Regions from separate parts of the Streptomyces sp. NPDC091649 genome, predicted to be linked through region 2. Evidence: riboswitches for the same ligand, from Rfam matches in the RefSeq annotation. Region 2 holds a riboswitch; each other region holds the start of a gene.

Region 1 (6,977 bases), on a different contig from region 2:
CCCTGACCCTGATCCAGCGCAACGCGGACGACGGCGGCGAGGTCAGACGCCTCGCCCGCGCCCAGGAACGCGAGCTGCGCAACTGGCTCTACAACCCCGAGGGCACCGGCAAGGACGAGGACGACGAGCCGGAGAACCTGGCGGAGGCGGTCAAGCGGGCCGCCGCCGAGGTCGAGGACAAGCACGGCGTCCCCCTGGAGGTCGTCGTGGTCGGCGACTGCCCGCTCGACGACAAGCTGGCCGCACAGATGCAGGCCGCGCGCGAGGCGATGGTGAACGCCGCCAAGTACGGTGGCGAGGGCGGCGCCGTCCAGGTCTTCGCGGAGGTCGAGGGCCGTACGGTCTTCGTGTCCGTACGGGACCGGGGGCCGGGGTTCGACCTGGACGAGGTTCCCGGGGACCGCATGGGCGTACGAGAATCAATCATCGGCCGGATGCAGCGCAACGGGGGAAGCGCCCGGCTGCGTTCGGTGCCCGACGGGGGCACCGAGGTCGAGCTGGAAATGGAGAGGGCGAGCGAATGACCGAGAACGCCGAAGTCACCGGGGGCCCGGAGCGACGGGTACGGGTCGTGCTCGTCGACGACCACCGGATGTTCCGCACCGGGGTGCAGGCCGAGATCGGCCGCACCGAGGAGACGGGCGTCGAGGTGGTCGGAGAGGCCGCCGACGTCGACCAGGCGGTCACCGTCATCACCGCGACCCGCCCCGAGGTCGTCCTCCTCGACGTCCACCTCCCGGGCGGCGGCGGCGTCGAGGTGCTCCGCCGCTGCGCCCCCATGATGGGCGCGGCCGAGAACCCGGTCCGCTTCCTCGCGCTGTCCGTCTCGGACGCCGCGGAGGACGTCATCGGCGTCATCCGGGGCGGCGCTCGCGGCTACGTCACCAAGACGATCACCGGCACCGACCTGGTCGACTCGGTCTTCCGGGTCCAGGAGGGCGACGCGGTCTTCTCGCCGCGCCTGGCCGGCTTCGTCCTGGACGCCTTCGCCTCCACGGACGCCCCGCCGGTCGACGAGGACCTGGACCGCCTCACCCAGCGCGAGCGCGAGGTGCTGCGGTTGATCGCCCGCGGCTACGCGTACAAGGAAATCGCCAAGCAGTTGTTCATCTCGGTGAAGACGGTCGAGTCGCACGTCTCGGCGGTCCTCAGGAAGCTCCAGCTCTCCAACCGCCACGAACTGACCCGGTGGGCCACGGCGCGACGGCTGGTCTGAGACCTGCCCGTACGGCCGCTCACGCGAGCCGTCCGCTCAGCTACCGGCCGGGTCGAGCGAGATGTTGACCTTCTCGCCGATCCGGCGGTAGCCGATGCTCGCGTAGATCCTCTCGACGTCGGCGTCGCCCGGCTCCAGCCAGATGGTCCGGCAGCCCTGGTCGAGGGCCCGCTCCGTCAGCCAGGCGGAGAGCGCGGCGCCGACGCCCCGGCGGCGGAAGGGGGCGGCGACGGTGAGGCCGGCCAGTTCGCTGAGGCCGTCGACCGCGACCGAGCAGCCGCCCGCTCCGGCCGGCGCGCCGTTCAGGACCGCCAGGGCGGCGACCCCCTCGCCGGTGGCCGCCGTGCGCAGCCAGTCGGTCATTCCCGGCTCGGGTTCGCCCTCGCCGCCGAAGCCCTGGTGCTGGACGCGGGCGGTGTCGGTGAACTCCGTCTCGGTGCCGGGCACGCTGATGCGGAGGCCGTCGACCCGCTTCGGCGGCCGGAGGTCCTCGCGGCCGCAGGCGAGCAGCGGGGCACGGTTCTCCACGGTGAAGCCGGCGGCCAGCAGGGCGGGTTCGACGGCCGGGGCCCACACGGGCAGGAACTCCAGCCGGGGGAGCCGTTCGTGCTGCCGGAACGCGTCGACCAAGGCCGCCACGTCGTCCGCCGTGGGTTCCGCGTCCCGGTCGGGGATGGCGTAGTTGGCGTACTTCAGTCCCCAGCCGGGGTTGTGCCGGACGGTGAACGGGCCCACCCGGTAGTGGTCGGGAGACCGCAGCGTGAGCGTGCGGGCGTAGTCCTGGACGGCGTTCGCCATCGTCATACGGGAGTTCCTTCGGCGGGGGATCGGGACCGGCGCGGCGGACTAGGCCACCCGGGTCGCTCCGGCGAAAGGCATTTCATCGACGGGCGCGATGCGGACCGGCGCCCCCGGGCGCGGGGCGTGGATCATCTGGCCGCCGCCGATGTAGAGGCCGACATGGCTGATCCCGGAGTAGAAGAACACCAGGTCGCCGGGGGCCAGTTCGGAGCGGGGCACCCGGGCCCCGGCGTTGATCTGGGTGTAGGTGGTGCGCGGCAGGCTCACGCCGGCCGCCTTCCAGGCCGCCTGGGTCAGGCCCGAGCAGTCGAAGGCGTTCGGGCCCGTCGCGCCCCAGACGTACGGCTTGCCGATCGCGCCGTGGGCGAAGGCGATGGCCTGTGCGGCCCGGGCGTTGGGCGCGGCGGCCGGGGCGCGGGTGGTGGAGCGGTCGGCGTGGGCCGGGCCGCCGCCGTGCCGGGCGTCGGCCGAGCGTTCGTGGGCGGCGCGCTCGTCGGCGGTCAGCGTGGCCAGGAGCCTGCGGGCTTCGGCCAGCTTGGTGCGGATCGCGGTGCGGTGTTCCCGCAGCTCGGCGCGGCGGGCGGCGAGGCGCTCGGTCTCCTGGTCGGCGCGGGCCTTGACGCCGGTGATCTGGGAGATCTGCCGCTTGATGTTCCGCAGCAGGCCCGTCTGCCGGTCGCCCGCCCGGTCGAGGTGGGAGGCGCGCTGGAGATAGGTGTCGGGATCGGAGGAGAGCGCCAGTTGCAGGGCCGGGTCGAGGGTGCCGCTGCGGTACTGCGCGGTGGCCAGCGAACCCAGGGCGCGCCGGGCGGTGTTGAGGCGTTCCGTCCGGCGGGCGGCCTCGTCGGTCAGGGACTCGACGGTGCGGGTGGCGGCGGCGGCCTCCTCCTTCGCCCCGTTGTACTTCTCGGTGGCGACCTCGGCGTCGTGGTAGAGCCGGTCGACCTTCGCCGTGACCCGGTCGACGGTGGGGGCCGGTTCGGTGGGGGCCGCACCCGCCCCGGTGACCGATCCGGCGGTGGCCGCCCCGGCGAGGGCCAGGGTGGCGGCGGTGCGGGCAGCAGGGCCGGTGAGCGCGCGCTGCTTGGGTTTTCGGTGAGCTGACCTGCGGTGCGCTGCCACGGGGGCGGCATCCTTCCTGTCGGCTGCCCGCCGGGGAATACCGGGGGTCCGTGAAGGACGCTAATCCGGGTGGGAGGAAAAGGGTCACCATGACAGTTATTGCCCTGATGTGACGTTTCAGCGGTCGCATACGACCGATAAGAGAGGGTGATTATGGGGCAATTCGCTCAACATCGGCGAAAGCACGTAAGGAAGGCTTGCCTCACTGCACGGCGAAGCGCCGGCCGTGGCTAGGCTCCGGAGCCATGGACGTACTCATCAATGTCTTCGTCGCCCTGCACGTCATCGGCATCGCCTCCCTGCTGGGCGGCTTCCTGACGCAGGTGAAGTCCATGGGGGAGGGCACCGCCCGCTTCGGTCCGGCGATGCTCCACGGCGCACTGACCATGCTCGTCACCGGCATCGCCCTGGTCGGCCTCAACCAGGCCGACGACCAGGCCGTGAACAACGTCAAGATCGGCATCAAGCTGGCGCTGCTGGTCGTGATCCTCGCCCTGGTCTACGTCAAGCGGGACGACGAGAAGGTCGACAAGGGCGCGTTCGCGGCGGTCGGCGGGCTGACGGTCGCCAACATCTTCATCGCCACGGTCTGGACCTGAGGCCGGGCTCCGGGTCTTCCGGGGGCGGCCCGCCGCCCCCGTACCGCTACCACTGACCACTGCTACGCCGGGCGCACGCTGCCGTAGATCGGCATGGAGTAGATCGACTCCTCGCGCACGTTCGCACCCGGCTTCGGGGCGTGGATCATCATGCCGTCGCCCTTGTAGACGCCGACGTGGCTGATGTCGTCGTAGAAGAAGACCAGGTCACCGGGGAGCAGGTCGGACGTGGCGACCCGGGTCCCGACCTCGACCTGGTCCCAGGTGGTCCGGGGCAGAGTCACGCCCGCCGCCCGCCACGCCGCCCGCGTCAGCCCCGAGCAGTCGTACGAGGACGGGCCCGAGGCTCCCCACACGTACGGCTTCCCGATCTGGGCGCGGGCGAAGGCCAGCACCTCTTCCGCCTTGGCGGCGTAACCGCTTCCCGTGCCGGTGCCGGTGCCCGTGCCCGGCCCCGTGTCCGTCCCGGAGCCCGAACCCGTGCCGCCGGAGTCGTCCGCCGCCTCCTCGCGGGCCTTCTCCTCGGCCGCGGCCCGCTCCTTCGCCTCGGCGGCCTGCCGGGCGGCCAGCTTCGCGGCCTTCTCCTTCGCCTCGGCCTCCTTCTTGCGCTCCAGCTCCGCCAGCCGCGCCTTCTCCTCGGCGGTCAGCCTGGACAGCAGGCCGCGGGCCTCGGTGAGCTTGGTCTGCACGTCCTTCTTGCTGGAGGCGAGCGTGGCCTGGGTCCCGGTGAGGGTCTCCAGGCTCTTCACCGCCTCCGCGCGCTTCTTCGCCGCCGCCGCCTGCTGCGTACGGAACTCGGTGACGGCCCTCTGCTGGCGCTCCGTCGCCCGGTCCATCAGCCGGCTCTGGTCGAAGTACCCCTGCGGGTCGTCCGCCAGGAAGAACGTCGCCGTGGGCGTGATGCCACCGCTGCGGTACTGGGCCGCCGCGTAGGAGCCCAGCGCCCTGCGCGCCTCGTTGATCTTCTCGGTCCGCTTCGCCACATCGGAGAGCAGCGCGTCGACCTTCGTCTGCTGGGACGCGGACGCGGCCTTGGCCCGGTTGTACTCCTGGGTCGCGGCGCCCGCCTGCCGGTACAGGGCGTCGACCTTCTTCCGGACTTCCTCGATGGCGGGCTTCGGCTCCGCCGGCGCGGCCGCGGCGCTCTGCGGGGAGAGCAGCGTCACGGAGGCCAGCGCGGCCGTCGTCAGCCCGACGGCGGGGGAGGTGGTGCGCACCTTCGCGCGCGGCTTGCGATGCGATGCCAAGACCGGCATCTCCTTCCGTGGACCGCCTACCGGGTTAGCTGTCGGGTTCGGACGGAACGGAAGGCTGCCCTACGGTCCGGACGCGAGGGCACGGACCGATTCACCCCGGTTCTGCGTGTGGGTCCCCGGTTCCGCACGGCCGTGACGGCCGGACGGATTCGGCGGAGGCGCCCGTCGGGCGTGGTTCGCCCCAGGGAGGTACGGGTCACCTGACCGAGCACGCTAGCCAACCGGGCCCACCGCTGGGAAGGACGATGTGCGATATGCCCGATACATTTTCGTGACCTTTCCGGGGCGGGGGGACCCGCACCCCCTCCGACCGGGCGTTCTTTCACGGAATGTGGACGTCCGGTCCCCCTGCGTGCCCGCTCCGGGCGGGTCGGCGGCGGGTCCGGACGACCGCTTCCCGGCTTCGGCGGAGGGTTGTCAGTCCGGCAGCCTAGACTCGGAAGGCGATGAGCAGCCTCTTTGACGACAGTTTCCTGACCGGCCTCCAGCCCTCGGAGGACGGCCCCCCGCCGCCCCCGGAGGACCACGCGCCCGAAGCGGTGCCGGAGGGTCTCTTCGACGGCGTCCACGACGCGCCCCCGCCGCCCCGGGACGGGTATTACCGGGGCGGCCACCCACGCCCGGTGATCGACTCCGCCGCGCTGCTCGACGGGCTGAACACCGAGCAGCGCGCCGCCGTCGTGCACGCCGGGTCCCCGCTGCTCATCGTCGCCGGGGCCGGCTCCGGCAAGACCCGGGTCCTCACCCACCGCATCGCCCACCTGCTGGCCGAGCGCGGGACGCACCCCGGGCAGATCCTCGCGATCACCTTCACCAACAAGGCCGCGGGCGAGATGAAGGAGCGCGTCGAGCAGCTCGTCGGCCCGCGCGCCCACGCCATGTGGGTCATGACCTTCCACAGCGCGTGCGTCCGCATCCTGCGCCGCGAGTCGAAGAAGCTCGGCTTCACCTCGTCGTTCTCGATCTACGACGCCGCCGACTCCAAGCGCCTGATGGCCCTGGTCTGCCGCGACCTCGACCTGGACCCGAAGCAGTTCCCGCCCAAGTCCTTCACCGCCAAGGTCTCCAACCTCAAGAACGAGCTCATCGACGAGGAGACCTTCGCCGGACAGGCCGCCGACGGCTTCGAGAAGACCCTCGCCCAGGCGTACGCGCTCTACCAGGCCCGCCTGCGCGAGGCCAACGCCCTGGACTTCGACGACATCATCATGACGACGGTCCACCTCCTCCAGGCGTTCCCGGACGTCGCCGAGCACTACCGCCGCCGCTTCCGCCACGTCCTGGTCGACGAGTACCAGGACACCAACCACGCCCAGTACACGCTGGTCCGCGAGCTGGTCGGCCCCGCCGGCGAGGCCGACGCCCCCGCCGAGCTGTGCGTGGTGGGCGACGCGGACCAGTCGATCTACGCCTTCCGGGGCGCGACCATCCGCAACATCCTCCAGTTCGAGGAGGACTACCCGAGCGCGAAGACGATCCTGCTGGAGCAGAACTACCGCTCCACGCAGACGATCCTCTCCGCCGCCAACGCCGTGATCGAGCGCAACGAGAGCCGCCGTCCCAAGAACCTCTGGACCAAGGCCGGCGGCGGCGCCCGCATCACCGGCTATGTCGCGGACACCGAGCACGACGAGGCGCAGTTCGTCGCCGACGAGATCGACCGCCTCACCGACGCGGGCGACGCCAGGGCGGGCGACGTCGCCGTCTTCTACCGGACCAACGCCCAGTCCCGCGTCTTCGAAGAGATCTTCATCCGCGTCGGCCTGCCCTACAAGGTCGTCGGCGGCGTGCGCTTCTACGAGCGCAAGGAGGTCCGGGACGTCCTGGCCTACCTCCGGGTCCTCGCCAACCCCGAGGACACCGTCCCGCTGCGCCGCATCCTCAACGTCCCCAAGCGCGGCATCGGCGACCGCGCCGAAGCCATGATCGACGCCCTGTCGATGCGCGAGAAGATCTCCTTCCCGCAGGCACTGCGCCGCGTGG
Region 2 (6,977 bases):
GCGGTTCACCGCGTACGTACGGCCGGTGTAGCCGGAGGCGAGGAGGTTGCGCAGGACGGTGCGGCCCACCCCGCCGGGGGTGCGGCCGGTGCCGATGACCGCGACGGAGCCGGGAGCGAGGAGGCGCTGCACCGAGCGGGCCTCGGCGCGCTGTTCCCGGCCGCGCTGGACGGCGAGGGACTTCTCGGTGGGTTCGAGGTCGAGGGTGAGGTGGACGGAGCCGTCCTCGAAACTGCGGCGCTGGGTGTAGCCGGCGTCCCGGAACACCTTGATCATTTTGTTGTTGGCGGGGAGCACCTCGGCGGCGAAGCGCCGGATGCCGCGCTCGCGGGCGACGGCGGCGATGTGTTCGAGCAGCGCCGAGGCGACGCCCCGGCCCTGGTGGGCGTCCTGGACGAGGAAGGCGACCTCGGCCTCGTCGGCGGGCGCGGAGGCGGGGCGGCCCTGTTCGTTGATGCGGTCGAAGCGGACCGTTCCGATGAACTCGCCGCCGATCGTTACCGCCAGTCCCACCCGGTCGACGTAGTCGTGATGGGTGAAGCGGTGCACGTCGCGGTCGGACAGCCGGGGGTACGGGGCGAAGAACCGGTAGTACTTCGACTCGTCGGACACCTGCTCGTAGAAGCTGACCAGTCGCTCGGCGTCGTCCGTGGTGATCGGCCTGATGCGCGCGGTGCCGCCGTCGCGGAGCACCACGTCCGCTTCCCAGTGGTCGGGGTACGCGTGATGCGGACTCTGCTCCGGCGTGGGCTCCATGGGCAAAGCCTACGGCGGTGGGCCCGGTAGCGGAGGAATCGGTGCCGGGGCAGTCTGAGGAGGCCCGAACCGGGGCAGCCGGAGCACAGGAGGGACGGGAAGGCCGGGCACAGCATCGCGCACCGCATGAGAGACTGGTCTAGACAACCGTTGATAATGTGAAGGGCAGAACCATGGCTGAGCGCCGCGTAAACGTCGGTTGGGCCGAGGGCCTGCACGCCCGCCCCGCTTCCATCTTCGTCCGTGCCGCCACGGCCTCCGGCGTCCCCGTGACGATCGCCAAGGCCGACGGCAACCCGGTGAACGCCGCCTCCATGCTCGCCGTGCTCGGTCTGGGCGCGCAGGGCGGCGAGGAGATCGTGCTCGCGTCCGACGCGGACGACGCCGAGGCCGCTCTGGACCGGCTGGCGAAGCTGGTCGCCGAGGGCCTGGAAGAGCTCCCCGAGACCGTTTGATCCACGCGAATCCGGCCCGGCCGGATTCAGCGAGTGCGAGAGCCGTGACCCTCTGGGGATCACGGCTCTTTCGCTTTCCGAAAGGAGCACCTGACCGAGAGGAGCGACGCTCCGATAATGCGGTGGCAGCACGAATAGCGCCCCGCGATTACCTCTCTCTTTGTACGGCTCTCGTGTTAATGGCGGGCACCCGCGGTGTTTACGGCATGTTGCGAAGCGCTCACGCGGGGAGCGGGCGCGGTCCGCCGGCCCGGCGGGCCCGGGCAGCGCAGCCGGAGGGCCGCGGTGGCGCGTTCCGCGTGCTGGGCGGTCAGCGCCCTCGCCCGCTCCGCGTCGCCGCGCGCCACGGCGTCCAGGATCGCGCCGCGCTCGGCCCAGGCGTCGGCCGGGCGGGCCGGCGGTTCGACCGCGTACATCCAGGCGATCTTGTACCGGAGCTGGGTGAGCAGTGCGATGAGTCCGGGACTGCCGCTGGCCTGGGCGAGGGTCTCGTGGAACCAGCCGCCCAGCGGGCGCAGATCCTCGCCGTCGTGCCGGCGGGCCCGCTCCCGCCCCAGCCTGACCAGGCCCCGGAGCACCTTGAGGTGGGCTTCCGTGCGGCGCTGGGCGGCGCGTGCGGCGGCCAGCGGTTCCAGGAGCATCCGCATCTCCAGGAGGTCGGCGGCTTCGTGGACGGTGGGCTCGGCGACACAGGCGCCGGCGTGTCTGCGGGTGACCACGAAGCCCTCGGACTCCAGCGTGCGCAGGGCCTCGCGGACCGGGACGCGGGAGACTCCGTAACGGCGGGCCAGCAGCTCCTCGGTCAGGCGGCCGCCGCGCTCGTGGATACCGGAGACGATGTCGTCACGGATTGCCGTGCATACCGAGTGCGCGGGAATGCGCATGTCCGAACCTCCGCCTTGATCTCCGCGAAACGCGGCCCGACGTATGTTCCGTGACTCTATTGCAATCAGCGGGAATTTCCGATGGCAGGCCGGAATCCATGGATATCTCCGGCCCCCGAATTGCCGAAGGCCCCGGCGGTCACCGGGGCCTTCGGGCGGAGTCGCGCGGGGCGGGTCAGACGTTCAGACCGTGGGAGCGCAGATAGCCGACGGGGTCCATGTCGGAGCCGTAGTCGGGGGTGGTGCGGGCCTCGAAGTGCAGGTGCGGGCCGGTGGAGTTGCCGGTGGACCCGGAGAGGCCGATCCGCTGGCCGGAGGAGACGCTCTGGCCGACGGAGACGCCGATCGAGGAGAGGTGGCCGTACTGGGTGTACGTGCCGTCCGCCATCCGGAGCACGATGTTGTTGCCGTACGCGCCGCCCCAGCCGGCCTCGACGACCGTGCCGGCGCCGACCGCGACGACGGAGCTGCCCGAGGAGGCCATGAAGTCCACGCCGGAGTGGCTGCCGGAGGACCAGAGCGAACCGCCGGTCCTGTAGCCGGTGGTGACGTGGGAGCCGGCGACCGGGAGGTGGAAGGCGTTCAGCCGGGCGCGCTCGGCGGCGCGGGCCGCCCGGGCCTTCTCCTCGCGGACCTCCTTGGCGCGGGCCTCGGCCTTGCGCTGGGCCTCCGCCTTCGCCTTGGCCTTGGCGGCCTTCGCGCGGGCCTCCGCCGCGGCCTCGGCCTTCGCCTCGGCGATCGCGTCGGCCTGCCGCTTCTGGGCCTGGGCCTGTGCGTCGATCTGGTCGGCGAGGGTGGCGTCGAGGGCGACGGCCTGGGTGAGGCCGGTGTCGGCGACCCGGGCGGCCTCGGTGTCCGCGGCGAGGGCCGGGGAGGCAAGCGAGCCGATGACTCCGGTGGTGGCCAGGGCCGCGATGCCGGCGGCCTGGGCGCTCCGGCGCGTGAGGCGGCTCGGGGCACGGTGCTTCCCGGTGGCACGGGTGAACGCCATGGAGGGGCTGATCCTTTCCTTCCTTCTCGCCTACCGGGTTAGCTGACGGGTTCGGAGCAGGAAGGTCTCCTACGGATCCCCGCGCCGGTCTCGCGGCACGGGCCTCCGATTCACCCCAGGGACTGCGTGGGTCCCCGGCTCCCCAGGCTCGCGCCTGACGGGGACTCGGCGATGACTGCCCGGGGCCGCGGCTGCGGCATACGGGTGACGGACAGCCGGGCCGACGCTAGGCGGGTGGACTTCCCAGCACCAAACGGGTCAGGGGGTTTGTCGCACATCCCACAGGGCAGACAGGGAACCTCTCCCCCAAAAGGTGCGAAGTCGACGAATCTCCCAAAATGTCAGAACCCCGACGAAACTTCGCTCGTCGGGGTCCTGTTCGTGGTGGTGTGTCAGCCGGTGACGACGGACACCTCTCCGATGCCGAGCGCCCGCACGGGCTCCTCGATCTGCGCGGCGTCGCCCACGAGAACCGTGACCAGCCGGTCGACCGGGAAGGCGCTGACCACCGCGGCCGTCGCCTCCACGGTGCCCGTCTCGGCGAGCCGGGCGTACAGGTGGGCCTGGTAGTCGTCGGGGAGGTGCTGCTCGACCTGATCGGCCAGCGTGCTCGCGACGGAGGCGGCGGTCTCGAACTTCAGCGGGGCGACGCCCACCAGGTTCTGCACGGCCGTCTCGCGTTCGGCGTCGGTCAGCCCCTCGGCGGCCAGTGTCCGCAGGACCTTCCAGAGGTCGTCCAGCGCCGGTCCGGTGGACTCCGTGTCCACCGATCCGCTGATCGCGAGCATGGCCGCGCCGCCCGAGTCGGGACCGCTGGAGCGCAGCACCTGGGCGAAGGCCCGCACCCCGTAGGTGTAACCCTTCTCCTCGCGCAGCACCCGGTCCAGCCGGGAGGTGAGCGTGCCTCCCAGGCAGTACGTGCCGAGCACCTGGGCGGGCCACACGCGCTCGTGCCGGTCCGCGCCGATCCGGCCGATCAGCAGCTGGGTCTGGACCGCGCCGGGCCGGTCCACGATGACCACGCGGCCGGTGTCGTCCGCGGTGATGGGCGGCACCGGCCGGGCCCGGCCCGCGTCGCCCGACCAGTCGCCGAGGGTCTCCGCCAGCAGGGCGTCCAGGTCGATGCCGGTCAGGTCGCCGACGATCACGGCCGTCGCGGTGGACGGACGGACATGGGCGTCGAAGAAGGCGCGCACGGCGGCCGCGTCGATCCGCCGGACCGTCTCCTCGGTGCCCAGGCGCGGGCGGGACATCCGGGCGGTGGCCGGGAACAGCTCCTTGGAGAGCTGCTTGGCGGCGCGCCGGGAGGGGTTGGCCTGCTCGTGCGGGATCTCGTCGAGGCGGTTGCCGACGAGGCGCTCGATCTCGCTCCCGTCGAAGGCCGGGGCCCGCAGCGCCTCGGCGACCAGGCCCAGCGCCTTGGCCAGCCGGGAGGCCGGGACCTCCAGGGAGACCCGGACACCGGGGTGGTCGGCGTGCGCGTCGAGCGTGGCGCCGCAACGCTCCAGCTCGGCGGCGAACTCCTCGGCGCTGTGCTTGTCGGTGCCCTCGGAAAGCGCCCGCGACATGATCGTGGCCACGCCGTCCAGGCCCTCGGGCTCGGCCTCCAGCGGCGCGTCCAGGAAGATCTCCACCGCGACGACCTGCTGGCCGGGGCGGTGGCAGCGCAGCACGGTCAGTCCGTTGGGCAGGGCGCCGCGCTCGGGCGCCGGGAAGGCCCAGGGACGGGCCGAGCCGGGCGTGGGCTGCGGGTGGTACTCCATGGCTACTCCAGTCACGGCGGCGTCGCTCACTTGTCCGCCCCCTCGTGCGCGGCGGTGCCCTCGGCGCCCGCCGTGCCCTCATCGGACTCGTCGGCCTCGTCGGCCGGCTCGATGGGCTCGTACACCAGCACCGCCCGGTTGTCGGGGCGCAGGGCGGCCTCGGCCGCCGCGCGCACCTCCTCCGCGGTGACGTCCAGGACGCGGCCCACGGCGCTCAGGGCGAGCTGCGGGTCGCCGAACAGCACCGCGTAGCGGCACAGTTCGTCGGCACGGCCCGCGACCGTGCCGAGCCGGTCCAGCCACTCGCGCTCCAACTGCGCCTGGGCCCGCTCCATTTCCTCGGGGGTCGGTCCCTCGGCGGCGAACCGGGCCAGCTCCTCGTCGACCGCGGCCTCGATCTGCTCCACCTCGACCCCGCCGGACGTCTTCACGTCCAGCCAGCCCAGCGACGGAGCCCCGGCGAGCCGCAGCAGCCCGAACCCGGCGGCCACCGCCGTACGGTCGCGGCGGACCAGGCGGTTGTGCAGCCGGGAGGACTCACCGCCGCCGAGCACGGTGAGCGCCAGATCGGCGGCGTCACAGGCGCGGGTGCCGTCGTGGGGCAGCCGGTAGGCGGCCATCAGGGCGCGCGCCGGGACCTCCTCGTGGACCACTTCGCGCAGCTGCTCGCCGATGATCTCCGGCAGCGTCCCGTCGCGCGGCGGCTGCTTGCCGTCGTGCGCGGGAATGGAGCCGAAGTACTTCTCGATCCAGGCGAGGGTCTGCTCGGGATCGATGTCGCCGACCACCGAGATCACCGCGTTGTTGGGCGCGTAGTACGTACGGAAGAACGCGCGGGCGTCCTCCAGCGTGGCCGCGTCCAGGTCGGCCATGGAGCCGATCGGGGTGTGGTGGTAGGGGTGCCCCTCGGGGTAGGAGAGGGCGGTCAGCTTCTCGAACGCGGTGCCGTAGGGCACGTTGTCGTAACGCTGACGCCGCTCGTTCTTGACGACGTCGCGCTGGTTCTCCATGGACTCCTCGTCGAGCGCGGCGAGGAGGGAGCCCATACGGTCGGCTTCGAGCCAGAGAGCCAGCTCCACCTGATGGGTGGGCATGGTCTCGAAGTAGTTGGTCCGCTCGAAACTGGTCGTCCCGTTGAGCGAGCCGCCGGCTCCCTGGACGAGCTCGAAGTGACCGTTCCCCTTGACCTGCCCCGAGCCCTGGAACATCAGGTGCTCGAAGAGGTGAGCCAGGCCGGTGCGCCCCTTGACCTCGTGGCGCGAGCCGACGTCGTACCAGAGGCAGACCGCGGCGACCGGGGTCAGATGGTCCTCGGAGAGCACCACACGCAGGCCGTTGGCCAGGCGGTGCTCGGTCGCTGTCAAGCCGCCGGAGCCGGCCTGTGCGGTGGCCGTGTGACCCATGGGCATGTACGTCCCTTCGATCGCGATACTGGACTTCCTGCCAGACCTGCCACTCTAAGCAAGCGCACCGGCACCTGGCGAAGTTCCCGTTCGGTGGATGTTTCCGTCGATGGTGTCGCGGGCGCCCCCTCGGCCCGCTTCGGACGGGTCGAGGTCGGCGTTGTCAGTCCGGCGGTCCACAATGGACCGCGTCAGTAGCTCGTGTCGTACCGAACAAGCTCAGGTTGTCCGAACAGAATCTGTGAAGGAGTCGCAGCCGCGATGGCCCGCCGTAGCACGAAGACCCCGCCGCCGCCGGACGACTTCGAGGAGAAGATCCTCGACATCGACGTCGTCGACGAAATGCAGGGCTCCTTCCTCGAGTACGCGTACTCGGTGATCTACTCCAGGGCCCTGCCCGACGCCCGCGACGGCATGAAGCCGGTGCACCGCCGCATCGTGTCCCAGATGAACGAGATGGGGCTGCGCCCCGACCGGGGCTATGTGAAGTGCGCCCGTGTCGTCGGCGAGGTGATGGGCAAGCTGCATCCGCACGGCGACGCCTCGATCTACGACGCCCTCGTGCGCATGGCGCAGCCGTTCTCGATGCGGCTGCCCCTGGTCGACGGCCACGGCAACTTCGGTTCCCTCGGCAACGACGACCCGCCGGCCGCCATGCGGTACACCGAGTGCCGGATGGCCGACGCCACGTCGCTGATGACCGAGGCGATCGACGAGGACACCGT
Region 3 (6,977 bases), on a different contig from region 2:
GTGGTCGGAGCCGGCCAGTTCCTTGGTGGCGCCGTCGAAGGAGAGCTGTGCCTCCTGGTCACCGGTGATCACCTCCGGCTCGACGCCGAGGATGCCCCGGACCCCGGCCACGAACTCGGCGCTGTTCTCGGCGTCGCGGGACGCGGACGTGGCGACGAAGCGGACCCGTTCGGCGCCCAGCTCCTCGATGGCCTCCGCGTACACGCGGCAGGCGGCGAACGTCCGCTCCAGCGCCTCGGGGGCGAGCCGGCCGGTGCGGTCGACGTCCTGGCCGAGGCGGACGATCGTCATCCGCCGGTCCAGCTCGGCGAAGGAGCCGGTGGCGGGGTCCACGTCGGCGATGAGCAGCCGGATGGAGTTCGTGCCGCAGTCGACGGCGGCGACCCGGGTCATGCGTCCTGCCCTTCGGGGCCGCCCAGGGGGCGCGAGGCGAAGTGGCCGCCGTCGCCCTCGTCCACCGTCCAGCCGTCCTCCTGGGCGGGCGCCGCGCACGGCGTGACGCAGGGGCCCTTGGCCCACCACTCGGGCAGCATCGCGATGGCCTCGTCGCCCAGCGGGTTCACCCCGGGGCCGGCGGCCAGCGAGTGGCCGACCAGGACGTGCAGGCACTTCACCCGGTCCGGCATGCCGCCCGCGCTCGGGAAGCCCTCCAGGACCTCGATGGCGTCGCGGCGGGTGATGTAGTCCTCGTGCGCGGCCCGGTAGGCGTCGGCCAGCTCCGGGTCGGTCTCCAGACGGGCCGTCATCTCCCTCATGACCCCGTTGGCCTCCAGCGTGCCGATCGCCGAGGCCGCCCGGGGGCAGGTCAGGTAATACGTCGTCGGGAACGGCGTGCCGTCCTCCAGACGTGGCTGGGTCTCCACCACGTCCGGGTTGCCGCACGGGCAGCGGTGGGCGATGGCGCGCAGGCCGCGCGGCGGACGGCCGAGCTGCTGCTCGAACGCGGCGATGTCCGCGTCGGTGGGCCGGGTGGACTCGGTCTGCGGAGGGGGCGTTTCCATGCCTGCCTTGGTTCTGCTCGGAAGCTCGTCGAACGTTCGAAAGCTCTTGGGAGGGAATCGGTCTGAGGGGCGGGGGCTGCGTACGGTCGGTCAGTCGCGGTCGGCACGGTCGGCGCTGTCCACGCCGTCCCAGAGGTTGGAGTGCCACGGCCGGTCGCTCGCGCCCGTCTCACCGCGGCGGTCCCGGGCCGCGTCGGGGTCGGCCACGGTGTAGCCGGTCTCCCCAGGGAGGACGTAATGGAGGTGCTGGCGGGCCAGGCGCATGATGTACGCGTCGTCCTGGAGCCGCGCCTTCTCGTCCCGCAGCTCCTCGGTGCGCTGCTCCGCCTGCCGCGAGAGCCGCTCCTGCTCGGCGATCTCGTCGAGCTGGGAGACGTACTGCCGCATCGGGTAGGCGAGTGCCACCACCAGGGAGCAGAGCACCAGTGCCAGGAAGGCCGCCCGGCCGGTGAGCCGGGAGCGGCGGGCCTGACGGCGGTTCTGGGACCGGTACACACGGGCCGCGGTCTGCTCTCCGAGCAGGCGCAGCCTGGTCGCGGTGGAGAACCGGTCGCGGTTCTTCCCGGCCATGTCTCCCGCCTCCCCGTCAGAGCTTGTCGTCAAACTGCCGCCGTCGCCCGGAGGGCGGCCGGGCGACGTCTGGTGCGTGCGATCGCAAGGCACCGGGATGGCCTCGTAGCGGAGCTACCAGGGCATCTCGGCAACGCCGCGAGCGTGCGTGCCAGACGCCGCCCGGCAGGCGGCAGTTTGACGACAAGCTCTGACGCACGTCCGTCCCCGCACACGGTACGGGACCGAGTGCGGGGACGGACGGAGGCTATGCCTTCGGCCCGGGGCGGGCCACCGGGATCAGCCCTTGAAGCGCGGGAAGGCGGAGCGGCCCGCGTACACCGCGGCGTCGTCGAGGATCTCCTCGATGCGCAGCAGCTGGTTGTACTTGGCGACGCGGTCCGAACGGGCCGGGGCGCCGGTCTTGATCTGGCCGCAGTTCACGGCGACGGCGAGGTCGGCGATGGTGACGTCCTCGGTCTCGCCGGAGCGGTGCGACATCATGCACTTGAAGCCGTTGCGCTGGGCCAGCTCGACGGCGTCCAGGGTCTCGGTCAGCGAACCGATCTGGTTGACCTTCACGAGCAGGGCGTTGGCGGAGCCCTCCTCGATGCCTCGGGCCAGCCGCTCGGGGTTGGTGACGAAGAGGTCGTCGCCGACGATCTGGACCTTGGAGCCGATGCGGTCGGTGATGACCTTCCAGCCGGCCCAGTCGTCCTCGTACAGCGGGTCCTCGATGGAGACCAGCGGGTACGCGGAGACGAGCTCCTCGTAGTACTCGGTCATCTCGGCGGCCGAGCGGGACTTGCCCTCGAACTCGTAGACGCCGTCCTTGTAGAACTCGGACGCGGCGACGTCGAGCGCGAGCGCCACGTCACGGCCCGGTACGTAGCCGGCCTCCTTGATGGCCTCGACGATGAGGTCCAGGGCGGCGCGGTTGGACTCCAGGTTCGGGGCGAAGCCGCCCTCGTCGCCGAGTCCGGTGGACAGGCCCTTGGTCTTGAGGACCTTCTTCAGCGTGTGGTAGATCTCCGCGCCCCAGCGCAGGGCCTCGGAGAACGACTCCGCGCCGATCGGCGCGATCATGAACTCCTGGATGTCCACGTTGGAGTCGGCGTGCGAGCCGCCGTTCAGGATGTTCATCATCGGAACGGGCAGCAGGTGCGCGTTCGGGCCGCCGAGGTAGCGGAAGAGCGGCAGGTCGGACGCCTCGGAGGCGGCGTGCGCGACGGCCAGCGAGACGCCGAGGATGGCGTTCGCGCCGAGCGACGCCTTGTTCTCGGTGGCGTCGAGGTCGAACATCGCCTGGTCGATGAGGCGCTGCTCGGTGGCGTCGTACCCGACGAGCTCCGGGCCGATCTGCTCGATGACGGCGAGGACGGCCTTCTCGACGCCCTTGCCCTGGTAACGGTTGGGGTCACCGTCGCGAAGCTCAACAGCCTCGAACGCACCGGTGGAGGCGCCGGACGGAACAGCAGCACGGCCCGTGCTGCCGTCGTCGAGGCCAACCTCGACCTCGACCGTGGGGTTGCCCCGGGAGTCGAGGATTTCCCTGGCTACGACGACGTCGATGGACGGCACGAGGCATCTCCTTCTGGGATATGACGCTGGTTGTGCAGGATCACTGTGGCCTTGCGACACGAGCCTATCCGGCTCGGCCGCGTCGGCCAGCCGACCGCCCGCCTCCTGGGACGAAAAAGGACCCAAGGGCCTGCATCACCGGACAAAACTCTAGAAATCTACTGAGCGGTAACAACAAGAAGTGAACGGATGCGGGCTCCCGGGCCCCTCTCTCACGAAGAACCCGGCCCGGCGCGCTGGGGTACGAGCGCGCCGGGCCGGGATGCCGTGCGAGGGGAGGCGCCGCCGGACGCTTCCCCTCCGGGGAGGAGAGACCGCGGCTTACTTCAGGTGGAGCTGCTGACCCGGGAAGATCAGGTCCGCGTCCTTGACGATGTCGTCGTTGAGCTGGAAGAGCTTGCTCCAGCCGCCCTTGACGCCCTCTTCCTGAGCGATGCTGCTCAGGGTGTCGCCGGCCTCGACCTTGTACTCGCCGTCGCCCTTCTGGACCTTCTCACCGGTCGGGGTGGTGACGGTCTTCTTGCTCTCGGCCTTCTTCTCGGCCCGCGGAGCGGTGCGCTGCTCGCTGCGCGTGGTGGGCCGCTCGGCCTGGCGCTCGGGCTGTGCCTGCCCGGGCTTGCTCTGGCCGGAGCCGGTGCTCACGCCCGGGTCCACACCGTCGTTGGTGAGGCCGCCGGCGCCGGCGCAGGCCCAGGCGCCCGGGCCCTGCATGTCGAGGAGCTTCTCGGCGGTGGCGATCTGCTGGTCCTTGGAGGCCAGGTCGGCACGGGAGGCGTACTGCGTACCGCCGGCGGCGGCCCAGCTGGACTGCGAGAACTGCAGTCCGCCGTAGTAGCCGTTTCCGGTGTTGATGGACCAGTTGCCGCCGGACTCGCACTGGGCGACGGCGTCCCAGGTCTCGACGGAGGCGGCGGACGCGCTGGTCGCGCCCATCAGCGGGACGGCGACGGCGGCACCGGTGACACCCGCGAGGGTGACGAGACGGGTGGCCTTGGACGGGCGGCGGTGCTTGCCCTTGCTGTTCAGCAGCATGGAACGATCTCCTCACCGACGCCTACGAGGTGAGCTGTCGGGTTCGGGCTGATGAGTGCCCGGTCGCACGGTGCTGCACGCGACTTCACCCCTAGCCGGTCCCGTTCGCCCCCGTCTGTTCGACGAGGCGTCCGGACCCGGCGGCTTACCTGGGTCCCCCGCTCCTGCCTACGGCGCTTACGCGTCTGTTCCCTTCGACCGACGGCAGGATTCGGCGTGACGGTCGACGGGGCCCGCGGTGCGAGCGGTTCCGACCGTAAACACAGGCAAGCCCGACATTCAAAGGTGGACATAGGGGGCAATCAGCCCGAACTCACCTTGACCGAAGGGTCGTTTCCGCAGGTCGGAGGCGATGCGCGCGGACGGGCCGGAGGAAAAGCGCCAGTTGAAGCAAAGAGACCCATGTCTCACTTACTCAAAAGTGGACATAGGTCTCCGAACTACCCGCGATTCCGGGGGCTTTTCCCGCCGGGATCAGGGGGTCGCGGTCTCCTTGGCACTCTCCGGCGCCGCCTCACCGGCACCCGGCTCCAGGCCCGGGCCCAGGTCCAGATTCTGGCCGGGCAGGATCAGGTCCGGGTCGGAGCCCAGGACGTCCTTGTTCGTCTCGTACAGACCCGTCCAGCCGCCGGGAAGTTCCTGTGCGTCAGCGATCGCCCAGAGGTTGTCCCCGGGCCGCACCGTGTACGCGCCGTCGGCCGCCGCGCCGCCCTTCCGCGCGTCGCCCTCGCCGCGCGAGGCGTGCCGGCCGGACTCCCGGGGCCCGTCACCCCGGCCCGCCTCGGCCTCCTCGGGCGCGGGGGCGCCCCGGTGCTTGCCTCCCGTGCCGTCCTCGCCTGTCGAGGCGTCAGGGGCGCCCGACGGAGCCGTGGGGGTCGTGGAGCCCTTGGGGTCCGTGGCGTCGGGGGCCGGCGGGGCGGAGGGCGTCACCGAGGACTCCGGAGCCTTGCTCTCCTTCTCCGCGCCTCCACCGTCCGGCGTGTCCGCCGTGCCGCTCCCATCGTCCGAGCCCGATCCGTCACGTTCACCGGAGGCGCCGGAATCGTTCGTTCCGTCGGCAGCGTCGGCTTCATCGGCCGGCGAGGCCGTCCCGTCCGCCGAGGGGTCCGCCGAAGGTTCGGCGGACGGTGAGGCGCCCGGGTCGACGCCCGGCAGCCCGCCGTCCACCGCGAGGCCGGAGATCACGGCGCAACTGGGCCACGCGTTCGGCCCCTGGTCGTCCAGGACCTTCTCCGCGACGGAGATCTGCTGCGAGCGGCTGGCGAGGTCGGCGCGGGACGCGTACGCCGTACCGCCGTACGCCGACCACATCTCCTGCGAGAACTGGAGCCCGCCGTAGTAGCCGTTGCCGAGATCGGCGCTCCACATGCCGCCGCTCTCGCACTCCGCGACCCGGTCCCAGGTGGCGGCCTCGGCCGCGTGTGCGCCGCTCGCGCCGAGGAGCGGGATGGCGATGGCCGATCCCGTCACCCCCGCGGCGACGACGATGGCGGGTGCCTGGCGAGGGCGGCGGTGTCTGCCGTTCGCGGAGCCCATGGGTATGCCTTCCGTGCGACTGACAAGCGAGTGGCCTGAGCGCCCGCGCAGCTGGTTTCCCACGCCGCGGGGCGCGCAAGTGACGGGTGGGCAAGGTGCGGCCCACGCGTCGAACCGTGAACCTAGCGGGACTCGAACGTGTGTCACAAGTCGATGCAGCGCAGATCACGTGAAAGTCACGGAGTTGACGTTGTGTCACTTTTTTCGGTGCGGCGGCCCGGTTCGAACGCGACCGGAAGGGTGCGCAGTCCCCGCATGATGAGCCCGCCGCGCCAGCGCAGATCGGCGGGTTCCGCCGCGAGACGCAGGTCGGGGAGGCGCCTCAGCAAGGTGGCCAGCGCGGTCTGTCCCTCCAGCCGGGCCAGCGGGGCGCCCAGGCAGTAATGGACGCCGTGCCCGTATCCGAGGTGCTGATTGTCACGCCGCGCGAGGTCGAGCGTGTCCGGGTCCGTGAACCGCTCCGGGTCCCGGTCGGCCGCCGCCAGCACCACCAGTACGGGGTCGCCCGCGGCGATCTCCTCGCCGCCCAGGGTCAGCGGCTCGGTGGCGTACCGCCAGGTCGCCATCTCCACCGGCCCGTCGAAGCGGAGCAGTTCCTCTATTCCGGTGGCCAGCAGCCCGCTCTCCCCCGCCTCCAGCGAGTCCGCCAGCCGGGCGCGCTGCTCGGGGTGGCGCAGGAGGGCGTACGTTCCGTTCCCGATGAGGTTGACCGTCGTCTCGAACCCGGCGAACAACAGGATGAACGCCATCGCGGCCGCCTCGTTCTCCGTGAGGTGCTCGCCGTGGTCGCTGGCCCGGATCAGCCCCGAGATGAGGTCGTCGCCCGGATTCTCCCGCTTGCGGTGGATGAGTTCGGCGAGATAGCCGCGCATCTTCTTCACCGACCGGGCGACGCCGCCGCGCGGGCCGCCCCCGTGCCGGATCATCATGCCAGCCCAGTCCCGGAAGTCGCCCTGGTCCTCCCGCGGGACGCCGAGCAGGTCGCAGATGGCGTAGATGGGGAGCGGGAAGGCGAGGTCGTGGATCAGGTCGGCCTCGCCCTTCTCGATGAAGTCGTCGATGAGCCGGTCCGTCAGCTCCTGCACGCGGGGCGCGAACTCCGCGACCCGGCGCGGGGTGAACGCCTTGGACACGAGCCGGCGCAGTCGCGTGTGGTCCGGCGGGTCGATGTTGAGCAGATGCGTCATCAGCTCCGCCTTGCGCTCCCCCGGGATCCCCGTCTTCCCCCTGGCGTGCGGCGACTCGGCGTGGTTGGCCGGGTTCTTGGAGAGCCGTGCG
Region 4 (6,977 bases), on a different contig from region 2:
GGCAGGGGCATCTCGTTCCTGGCCCGTTCGGCGACCGTGTTCTACTCGCATCCGACGTCGCCTATGTGCCCGTCTCCGATCTGGCGCCCGATCAGGTGTGCCTCGCGGTGGCGGCATCGCGCGTCTCGCCGGTGGTCGACGACTTCTTCACCGCGGCTCAGGCGGCAGCCGAGGTCGCGGCGGAATGTGGGCACTACGAGATGTGGCGGCGCGGGGGCGCTGCCGCCGCACAGCACGGTTGAGCAGTCCGACTGATCACAGTGGGCCGGCAGAGGGCCCGCGCCCGTCGCGCACGACTCCGCGTCCGCGAGTTCGGGCCGGACAGGGCTTCCGCACGCCCGGTCGGACAGGCGTGGAACGCGCCCCGGAAGCGTACGGTCCCGCGAACGCGTCCTGCCGGACCTCGTGATGCGGCAGGACGGTCCGGTGGCCGCGGCCCGCGCCCGCCTCGTGCGGGGGCCCGAGCGGGGGCGGCGGGAATGTGGTCGGAGCGGCCGCTCGGATGGCGTAGAGTTGTGTTTACCGACGCGGGGTGGAGCAGCTCGGTAGCTCGCTGGGCTCATAACCCAGAGGTCGCAGGTTCAAATCCTGTCCCCGCTACTGAAGACTCGGGCCCGGCACGCACAGCGTGCCGGGCCCGAGTCGTTTCCGGGTGCCGGAGGTCCGGTGCGGGGATCGCTCGGCCAGGCCACCGGCCCACGCTCCGGAAAGAACTACGATCGCTACGGGGACGGCGCCGCCGCCTTCGTGCGGACACGCGGACGGTCTGCGCGGAACCCGGCTCTCCGGCTGACCACGAAGACCGGGGCTCCGGCCGCTTCCCCCTATTCGGCCGATGCGGAGTCGCCGCTCGGCGCGGCTCCGGGAAGCCTGGGCGGGGCGCGGTACCGTCCGCAGCCGTGGGTGGACCGGGCAGGAGTGCACAGGTGGGGATGGCCGAGAGACGGCGTAGTGGCACGGCGGGGAGCGTCGACGCCGTGGGCCGTGCGGTGTTCGGCTCCCCGGAGCACGACGTGACGCCCGGTGGCCGGGGATCGCGACGGTTCGTCCGGATGATGCCGGCCCTGCTGATCATCGGCGGGCTGCTCTTCGACTCGCTGGCCCCGGCCAACTTCACCGCGGTCCCGCTCTTCGTCGCGGCCCCGCTGATCGCGGCGCCGTTCTTCTCGCTGTCCAGGACCGTCCGCACGGGGATCGCCGCGCTGGTGTCCGTCATCGCGATGCGGCTCTCCGACGGTACGTCCACCCAGGTCGTCCCGGTCATCGAGATGCTCACGGTGCTCACCGCCTCGGCGCTGGCCGTGCTGATCAACGGGGTCGTACGGCGCGGCAACGAGCAGCTGGCCTCGGCCCGGGTCATCGCGGAGACCGCCATGCGGGCGGTGCTGCCGACCCCGGCCGAGCGGATCGGCGGGCTCCAGGTGGCGGCGCGGTACGAGGCGGCGCAGGCGGACGAGTTCGTGGGCGGCGACCTGTTCGCCGTCGCGGACACTCCGTACGGCGTACGCGTGGTGGTCGGCGACGTGCGCGGCAAGGGGCTGGGAGCGGTCGAGGCGGTGGCGGTGATCATCGGGGCGTTCCGGGAGGCGGCCGAGCAGGAGCGTTCACTGGAGGGCGTCGCGCAGCGGCTGGAGCGGGCGCTGGCACGGGAGGGGACGCGGCGGTACGGGCTGGACGCCATGGAGGGGTTCATCACCGCCGTGCTGGCCGAGATCCCGCCCGGCTCCGCCTCGCTCCGGATCGTGAACCGCGGTCACCCCGAGCCGATCCTGCTGTACGCGGACGGCGCGCTGGAGGTGCTGGCGCCCTCGGTGCCCGCCCTGCCGCTGGGGATGGACCTGGGGGTGTGGCCGGACCGGGCCGACGAGTGGTCGATGCCCGCCGGTGCGACGCTCCTCGCGTTCACGGACGGCCTGTCCGAGGCCCGGGACCCGAACGGCGTCTTCTACGACCCGGCGGCCCGCCTGCTCGGCAGGATCTTCCCGGGGCCGGAGGAGCTGCTGTCCGCGCTGACCGACGACGTACGGCTGCACACCGGGGGCCGGACCACGGACGACATGGCGCTGATCGCGGTCGCCCGGCCCGCGGAGGGGCAGCCCGCCCGCCGGACGACGGTGAAGATCGTGGGCCGGGCCGACGACGCCGGCTGATACCGCGGTCGACGACGGCCCCGCTCCATGGCGCGGGCCGGCCGCACCGGGCGATGACACGGTGCGTGACCGAAGGACACCACTGCGCATAACGATTGACACACCATCAGAAAAAGACATGCGACTGAGTGTCGGTCAAGTCGCCCGTTTCCGCCCGCTTGTGACCCGTACATCCCTGCCCTGTTCGTTAATGATCAACAGGAACAGCTTGGAATCGGGCCCGTGCGTCTATTAACGTTCGATAACGCAGCGCGGTCGTCACAGCCGTCGTCAGAGACGGCGCCGCGCGCGAGCGCCGAATTCCGCAAGGGAACCGGGGAACCACCTACATGGGGTGAATCGGACGCCTGCGTCTCGTGAGAGGCGGAGGGGCCCGTAGGAGACCTTCCTGCTCCGAACCCGTCAGCTAACCCGGTAGGCGAGAAGGAAGGAAAGGAGTGCGCCCACGTGGCGTCCAACAAGCCTGCCCCCGAGGCCCCGTCACCCTTCGGTACCGACACCCTCGGCGGCGAGGAGCGCACCTGGGAGGAATGGAACCCCACCGCGGAGTCCATCCGGCCCGTGCGCGGCAAGCACCGCGTGGCCAAGCAGCGTGGTCTCGCCCGTAGCTCCACCGTCCTCGGGGTCGGCGTCATAGCGGCCGTCGGTGCGGGCGGCATGGCCACCGCGCAGGACAAGGCGCCGGTCTCCATCTCTCTTCCCGATTCCATCGCGGACAACCTCCCCGACGCCAAGTCCCTTCCCGGCGTCGGGTCACTCATGTCCGACGACGCGGAGCCCGTCCCGGTCGCCGCGTCCGCGCCGCTCACCACCGCCGGACTCACCACCGCCGAGGCCAAGCAGGGCACCGACGCCGGCGAGGCGCTGCGCGCCCGGATCCTCCAGCAGGCCGAGCAGCAGCAGGCCAGCGCCGACGCCGAGGCCAAGGCCGCCGCCGAGAAGGCCGCGGCCGAGAGCGCCGCCGCCGAGGCCAAGCAGCAGCAGGACGAGGCCGAGGCCAAGGCCGCCGCCGAGAAGAAGGCGGCGGAGGAAGCTGCGAAGAAGAAGAAGGAGGAGGAGCGGCTCGCCAAGCTGGCCGCCAGCTTCTCCCTGCCCACCTTCTCGTACACGATCACCTCGACCTACGGTCAGTCCGGCGCGCTCTGGTCCTCCGGCCAGCACACCGGCCTCGACTTCGCCGGGTCGGCCGGTGCGCCGCTCAAGGCCGTGCACAGCGGCACGATCACGTCGGCCGGCTACTCCGGTTCGTACGGCTACCGCACGGTGCTCCAGCTCGAAGACGGCACGGAGATCTGGTACGCCCACCAGTCCTCCATCGAGGTCTCCGTGGGCCAGAAGGTCACCACCGGCCAGACCATCGGCCGCATGGGCGACAGCGGCAACGTGACCGGGGTCCACCTCCACCTGGAGGTCCGCACCGCGGGCGGTTCGGCGATGGACCCGATGGCCTGGCTGAACAGCAAGGGCCTCAAGGTCTGAGCCCTCCGCTCCCCGGCCGGCGCCCTGCGGGCGGACGGCTTCCGGCGAGCACCCGCCGCCCCCGAAACCCCGGCAGCCCTGACGCACACCCCCCGACGTCAGGGCTGCCGGTCTGTCCGGGAGCGGTACGGCTCGCCGTACGGCTGGGCCGGAGGGAAGGGGCCTGGGCCGGGCGGTGTGCCAGGGGCCCGACCGGCAGCCCGGTCGTACGGGGACGAGTACGGGGACGGCCGGCCGTATCCGTACCCGAAGGGCTGTCCGTACGGCTGTCCGGGCGCGGGCCCGGAGCCGTACGGGCGCCCGTTTCCGTACGGCGGCGGCACGGGGTGGCCGTGGCGGTGGGCGCCCGGACGGGACAACAGGCGGGCCGCGTGGTCGAGGGCCGGGGCCGCGACCTCCCGGCGCCGCCAGAGATGGTGCAGCAGCTCCCGCTCGCGCGCGCCGAAGTCCGCGCCGACCGCGCCGTGGCGGGCGCGGCGGCGCAGACCCGCCAGGGAGGTCGCGAACGACTCGTACTCCGCGACCGCGCGAGCCGCCGCCCGGCCCCGGGTCCGGTCCGGCTGCCAGTGGCGGGCCAGGTCGCGGGCCATGCCCCGGGCCCGCATGGAGGAGAGCGCCGCCGGCTCGGCCGGGGAGAGCCAGCCGGCCGCCGCGTACACGGGCAGCTCGGCGGCCAGGGTGCGCAGCTCCCGCTGGCGCGACCAGATCGCCAGCCAGGTCACCAGGCCGAACGCCGGGACCATGACGATGCCGTACACCGCGTAGAAGCCGTACGGGCCGAAGGCCGACGAGCCGTTCCACAGGGCGTGCAGACCCATCGCCAGGATCAGCCCCAGCACCGGCAGGGCGATCCGGCGGGCCCGGTGGCGGCGGGCGCTGATCGCCGCGAAGCCGAAGCCGAGGCCGGTGAGGACCGTGAACAGGGGGTGCGCGAACGGTGACATGACGATCCGCACGAAGAAGGTCCCGGCCGTCACCGAGGCGAATCCGGTGCTGCCGAGCTGCTGGTCCTCACCGAAGGCGTTGCCCAGATACAGGATGTTCTCGGTGAACGCGAAACCCGTCGCGGTGAAGCCGGCGACGACGACGCCGTCCACCACCCCGCTGAACTCCCGTCTGCGGAACAGGAAGATCAGCAGCACGGCCGCGGCCTTGGCGCTCTCCTCGACCACGGGGGCGATCACCGTCGCTCCCAGGGTGTCGGCGCTCGCCGGGTCGGCCGTCGCGGTGGCTATCCAGCGCGTCGCGAACGAGTTGGCGATGATCGCGACGAGCGCGGCGGCGCACGCGCCCCAGGCGAAGGAGAACAGGAGATTCCGCCAGGGCCCCGGCTCGACCCGGTCGAGCCAGCGGAACGCCGCCATCAGGAGCGGCACAGGGAGCACCGCCAGACCCAGGCCGACGAGGAAGCCCTCCGGGCCGGTCTGCTCCCGGACGAGGGCCAGGATCACCAGCCCGCACAGGACCAGCGTCAGGATCACGGCTCCGGCGCGGAACACCTTGCTGCGCCACACCATGCCGACGCGGTGCGGCCGGTAGCGCCCGCCGCCGCGCTCCGCCGCGGCGCCCAGGACCTCGTCGAGCCGCCGCTCGTGAAGAACCGGGACGGCGGGTCGCGCCTGCTGAGGCTGCACGGAGGGGTCGGACACCACTCGACCCTAACGACGAGCACTGACATCCGGCGACGGCGCATCCGGCCGGGAAGCGGCTGCGCGTGGTGGGTCAGACGCGGGCGAACAGCAGGTCGTGGACGACGTGCCCCTTGTCCAGGCCCTGCCCCTCGAAGCGGGTGAGCGGCCGGAACGCGGGGCGCGGGGCGTACCCGCCGCCGGGCGCGGTGTTCTCGAAGCGGGGGTGCGCGGTGAGCACCTCCAGCATCTGCTCGGCGTACGGCTCCCAGTCGGTCGCGCAGTGGACGACGGCGCCGGGCTTCAGCACCGGGGCCACCAGGTCCAGGAAATCGGGCTGGATCAGGCGCCGCTTGTGGTGCCGGGCCTTGGGCCACGGGTCGGGGAAGTAGACGCGCAGGCCGTCGAGCGACTCCGGGGGGAGCATCTCGCGCAGCAGGATGACCGCGTCGCCGTTGGCCACTCGTACGTTGGTCGAGCCCGCCTTGTCCGCGAGGCCCAGCAGATTGCCCTGGCCGGGGGTGTGGACGTCGACCGCGAGGATGCCGGTGCCCGGGTCGTCGGCCGCCATCTGCGCGGTGGCCTCGCCCATGCCGAAGCCGATCTCCAGGACGACGGGCAGGCCGTCGAACATCTCGGCCAGGTCCAGGACGCGCTGTCCGTCGATGTCCAGGCCCCACGTCGGCCACAGGCGCTCCAGGGCCTCCTGCTGGCCGGTCGTGACCCGGCTGCGGCGGGGCTGGAAGCTGCGGATCCGGCGCTCGTGGTGCGAGCCGGCGGGGTCGGCTGCGGGGCCGCCGGGGAAGCGGGGCTCCTGGCGGAGCCGGCGCGCGCGCTCGAAGGAGGCGGCCCGCAGCGCGGCGGCTTCGTCGGCCGTGGCGTCGGCGAGCGCGTCGGCCGCCGTGGAGCCGGTCGGCGTGCGGCCGATGTCCGGCGCGTCGGCGGAGGCGGGGGCGGGGTTCATGGGCTGCTCAGACACAATGACCCGATTCTACGGCGGGCGGCTTCCACCCCGTCTCCCGAGCCCGGCGCAGCGCGCGCCGCGCCACCTCCCGTCCGATGGGCAGGGACGCCGTCGCGGCGGGCGACGGCGCGTTGAGCACATGCACGGTGTGCGGGGCCTCGCGGATCAGGAAGTCGTCGACCAGGGTGCCGTCCTTCAGCACCGCCTGGGCCCGGACCCCGGCGGGCGACGGGCGCAGGTCCTCCTCGGTGACGGCGGGCAGCAGCCGCTGGACGGCCCGGGTGAAGGCGGACCGGGACAGCGAGCGGTGCACCTCGCCCGCCCCGTACCGCCAGTGCCGGCGGGCGATCCGCCAGGTGCCCGGCCAGCTCAGCGTGGACAGCAGTTCGGCGGGGTGGACCCGCGGCCAGGCGTAACCCTCGCGGGCGAGGGCGGGGACCGCGTTCGGCCCGACGTGGACGGAGCCGTCGAAGCCCCGGGTGAGGTGGACGCCGAGGAAGGGGAAGGCCGGGTCGGGCACCGGGTAGACCAGACCGCGCACCAGCTCGGGGCGGGCCAGCGCGTAGTACTCGCCCCGGAACGGCACGATCCGCACCCCCGGGTCGTCCCCGGCGAGGCGGGCCACCCGGTCGCAGTGGAGCCCCGCGCAGTTGACCAGCGCCCGGGCCCGGACGACCAGGCCGTCCGCCGTGCGCACCGCGACGCCCCAGGGGCGCCGGTCTATCGCGGTGACCTCCGCGCCGTACCGCACGATGC

What was found. A riboswitch is a leader RNA that binds a small molecule or an ion and turns the genes downstream of it on or off. The one in region 2 is predicted to bind cyclic di-AMP.
Positions count from the first base shown of each region.
Region 1: it holds a riboswitch for cyclic di-AMP, as region 2 does, so the genes downstream of both, ACIQMU_RS04385 (NlpC/P60 family protein) here and ACIQMU_RS17835 (M23 family metallopeptidase) in region 2, are expected to answer to the same signal.
Region 3: it holds a riboswitch for cyclic di-AMP, as region 2 does, so the genes downstream of both, ACIQMU_RS27835 (transglycosylase family protein) here and ACIQMU_RS17835 (M23 family metallopeptidase) in region 2, are expected to answer to the same signal.
Region 4: it holds a riboswitch for cyclic di-AMP, as region 2 does, so the genes downstream of both, ACIQMU_RS11735 (M23 family metallopeptidase) here and ACIQMU_RS17835 (M23 family metallopeptidase) in region 2, are expected to answer to the same signal.

Region 1 covers NZ_JBIVTR010000001.1:1,010,747-1,017,723, reverse strand. The annotation lists gene ACIQMU_RS04410 (PspC domain-containing protein) at 1-524, shown strand, start outside; gene ACIQMU_RS04405 (LuxR C-terminal-related transcriptional regulator) at 521-1,216, shown strand; gene ACIQMU_RS04400 (GNAT family N-acetyltransferase) at 1,253-2,020, opposite strand; gene ACIQMU_RS04395 (NlpC/P60 family protein) at 2,063-3,139, opposite strand; gene ACIQMU_RS04390 (hypothetical protein) at 3,385-3,738, shown strand; gene ACIQMU_RS04385 (NlpC/P60 family protein) at 3,801-4,994, opposite strand; cyclic di-AMP (ydaO/yuaA leader) riboswitch at 4,993-5,159, opposite strand; gene pcrA (DNA helicase PcrA) at 5,441-6,977, shown strand, end outside.
Region 2 covers NZ_JBIVTR010000009.1:174,401-181,377, forward strand. The annotation lists gene ACIQMU_RS17820 (GNAT family N-acetyltransferase) at 1-756, opposite strand, end outside; gene ACIQMU_RS17825 (HPr family phosphocarrier protein) at 930-1,211, shown strand; gene ACIQMU_RS17830 (GntR family transcriptional regulator) at 1,388-2,095, opposite strand; gene ACIQMU_RS17835 (M23 family metallopeptidase) at 2,271-3,086, opposite strand; cyclic di-AMP (ydaO/yuaA leader) riboswitch at 3,100-3,267, opposite strand; gene ACIQMU_RS17840 (pitrilysin family protein) at 3,479-4,849, opposite strand; gene ACIQMU_RS17845 (pitrilysin family protein) at 4,876-6,258, opposite strand; gene ACIQMU_RS17850 (DNA topoisomerase (ATP-hydrolyzing) subunit A) at 6,514-6,977, shown strand, end outside.
Region 3 covers NZ_JBIVTR010000021.1:89,294-96,270, forward strand. The annotation lists gene ACIQMU_RS27815 (exopolyphosphatase) at 1-393, opposite strand, end outside; gene ACIQMU_RS27820 (DUF501 domain-containing protein) at 390-1,001, opposite strand; gene ACIQMU_RS27825 (septum formation initiator family protein) at 1,092-1,571, opposite strand; gene eno (phosphopyruvate hydratase) at 1,851-3,131, opposite strand; gene ACIQMU_RS27835 (transglycosylase family protein) at 3,453-4,163, opposite strand; cyclic di-AMP (ydaO/yuaA leader) riboswitch at 4,168-4,349, opposite strand; gene ACIQMU_RS27840 (transglycosylase family protein) at 4,638-5,699, opposite strand; gene ACIQMU_RS27845 (cytochrome P450) at 5,876-6,977, opposite strand, start outside.
Region 4 covers NZ_JBIVTR010000005.1:15,154-22,130, reverse strand. The annotation lists gene ACIQMU_RS11750 (hypothetical protein) at 108-242, shown strand; tRNA gene ACIQMU_RS11745 (tRNA-Met) at 527-600, shown strand; gene ACIQMU_RS11740 (PP2C family protein-serine/threonine phosphatase) at 933-2,150, shown strand; cyclic di-AMP (ydaO/yuaA leader) riboswitch at 2,434-2,586, shown strand; gene ACIQMU_RS11735 (M23 family metallopeptidase) at 2,598-3,629, shown strand; gene ACIQMU_RS11730 (PrsW family intramembrane metalloprotease) at 3,728-5,278, opposite strand; gene trmB (tRNA (guanosine(46)-N7)-methyltransferase TrmB) at 5,352-6,236, opposite strand; gene lhgO (L-2-hydroxyglutarate oxidase) at 6,229-6,977, opposite strand, start outside.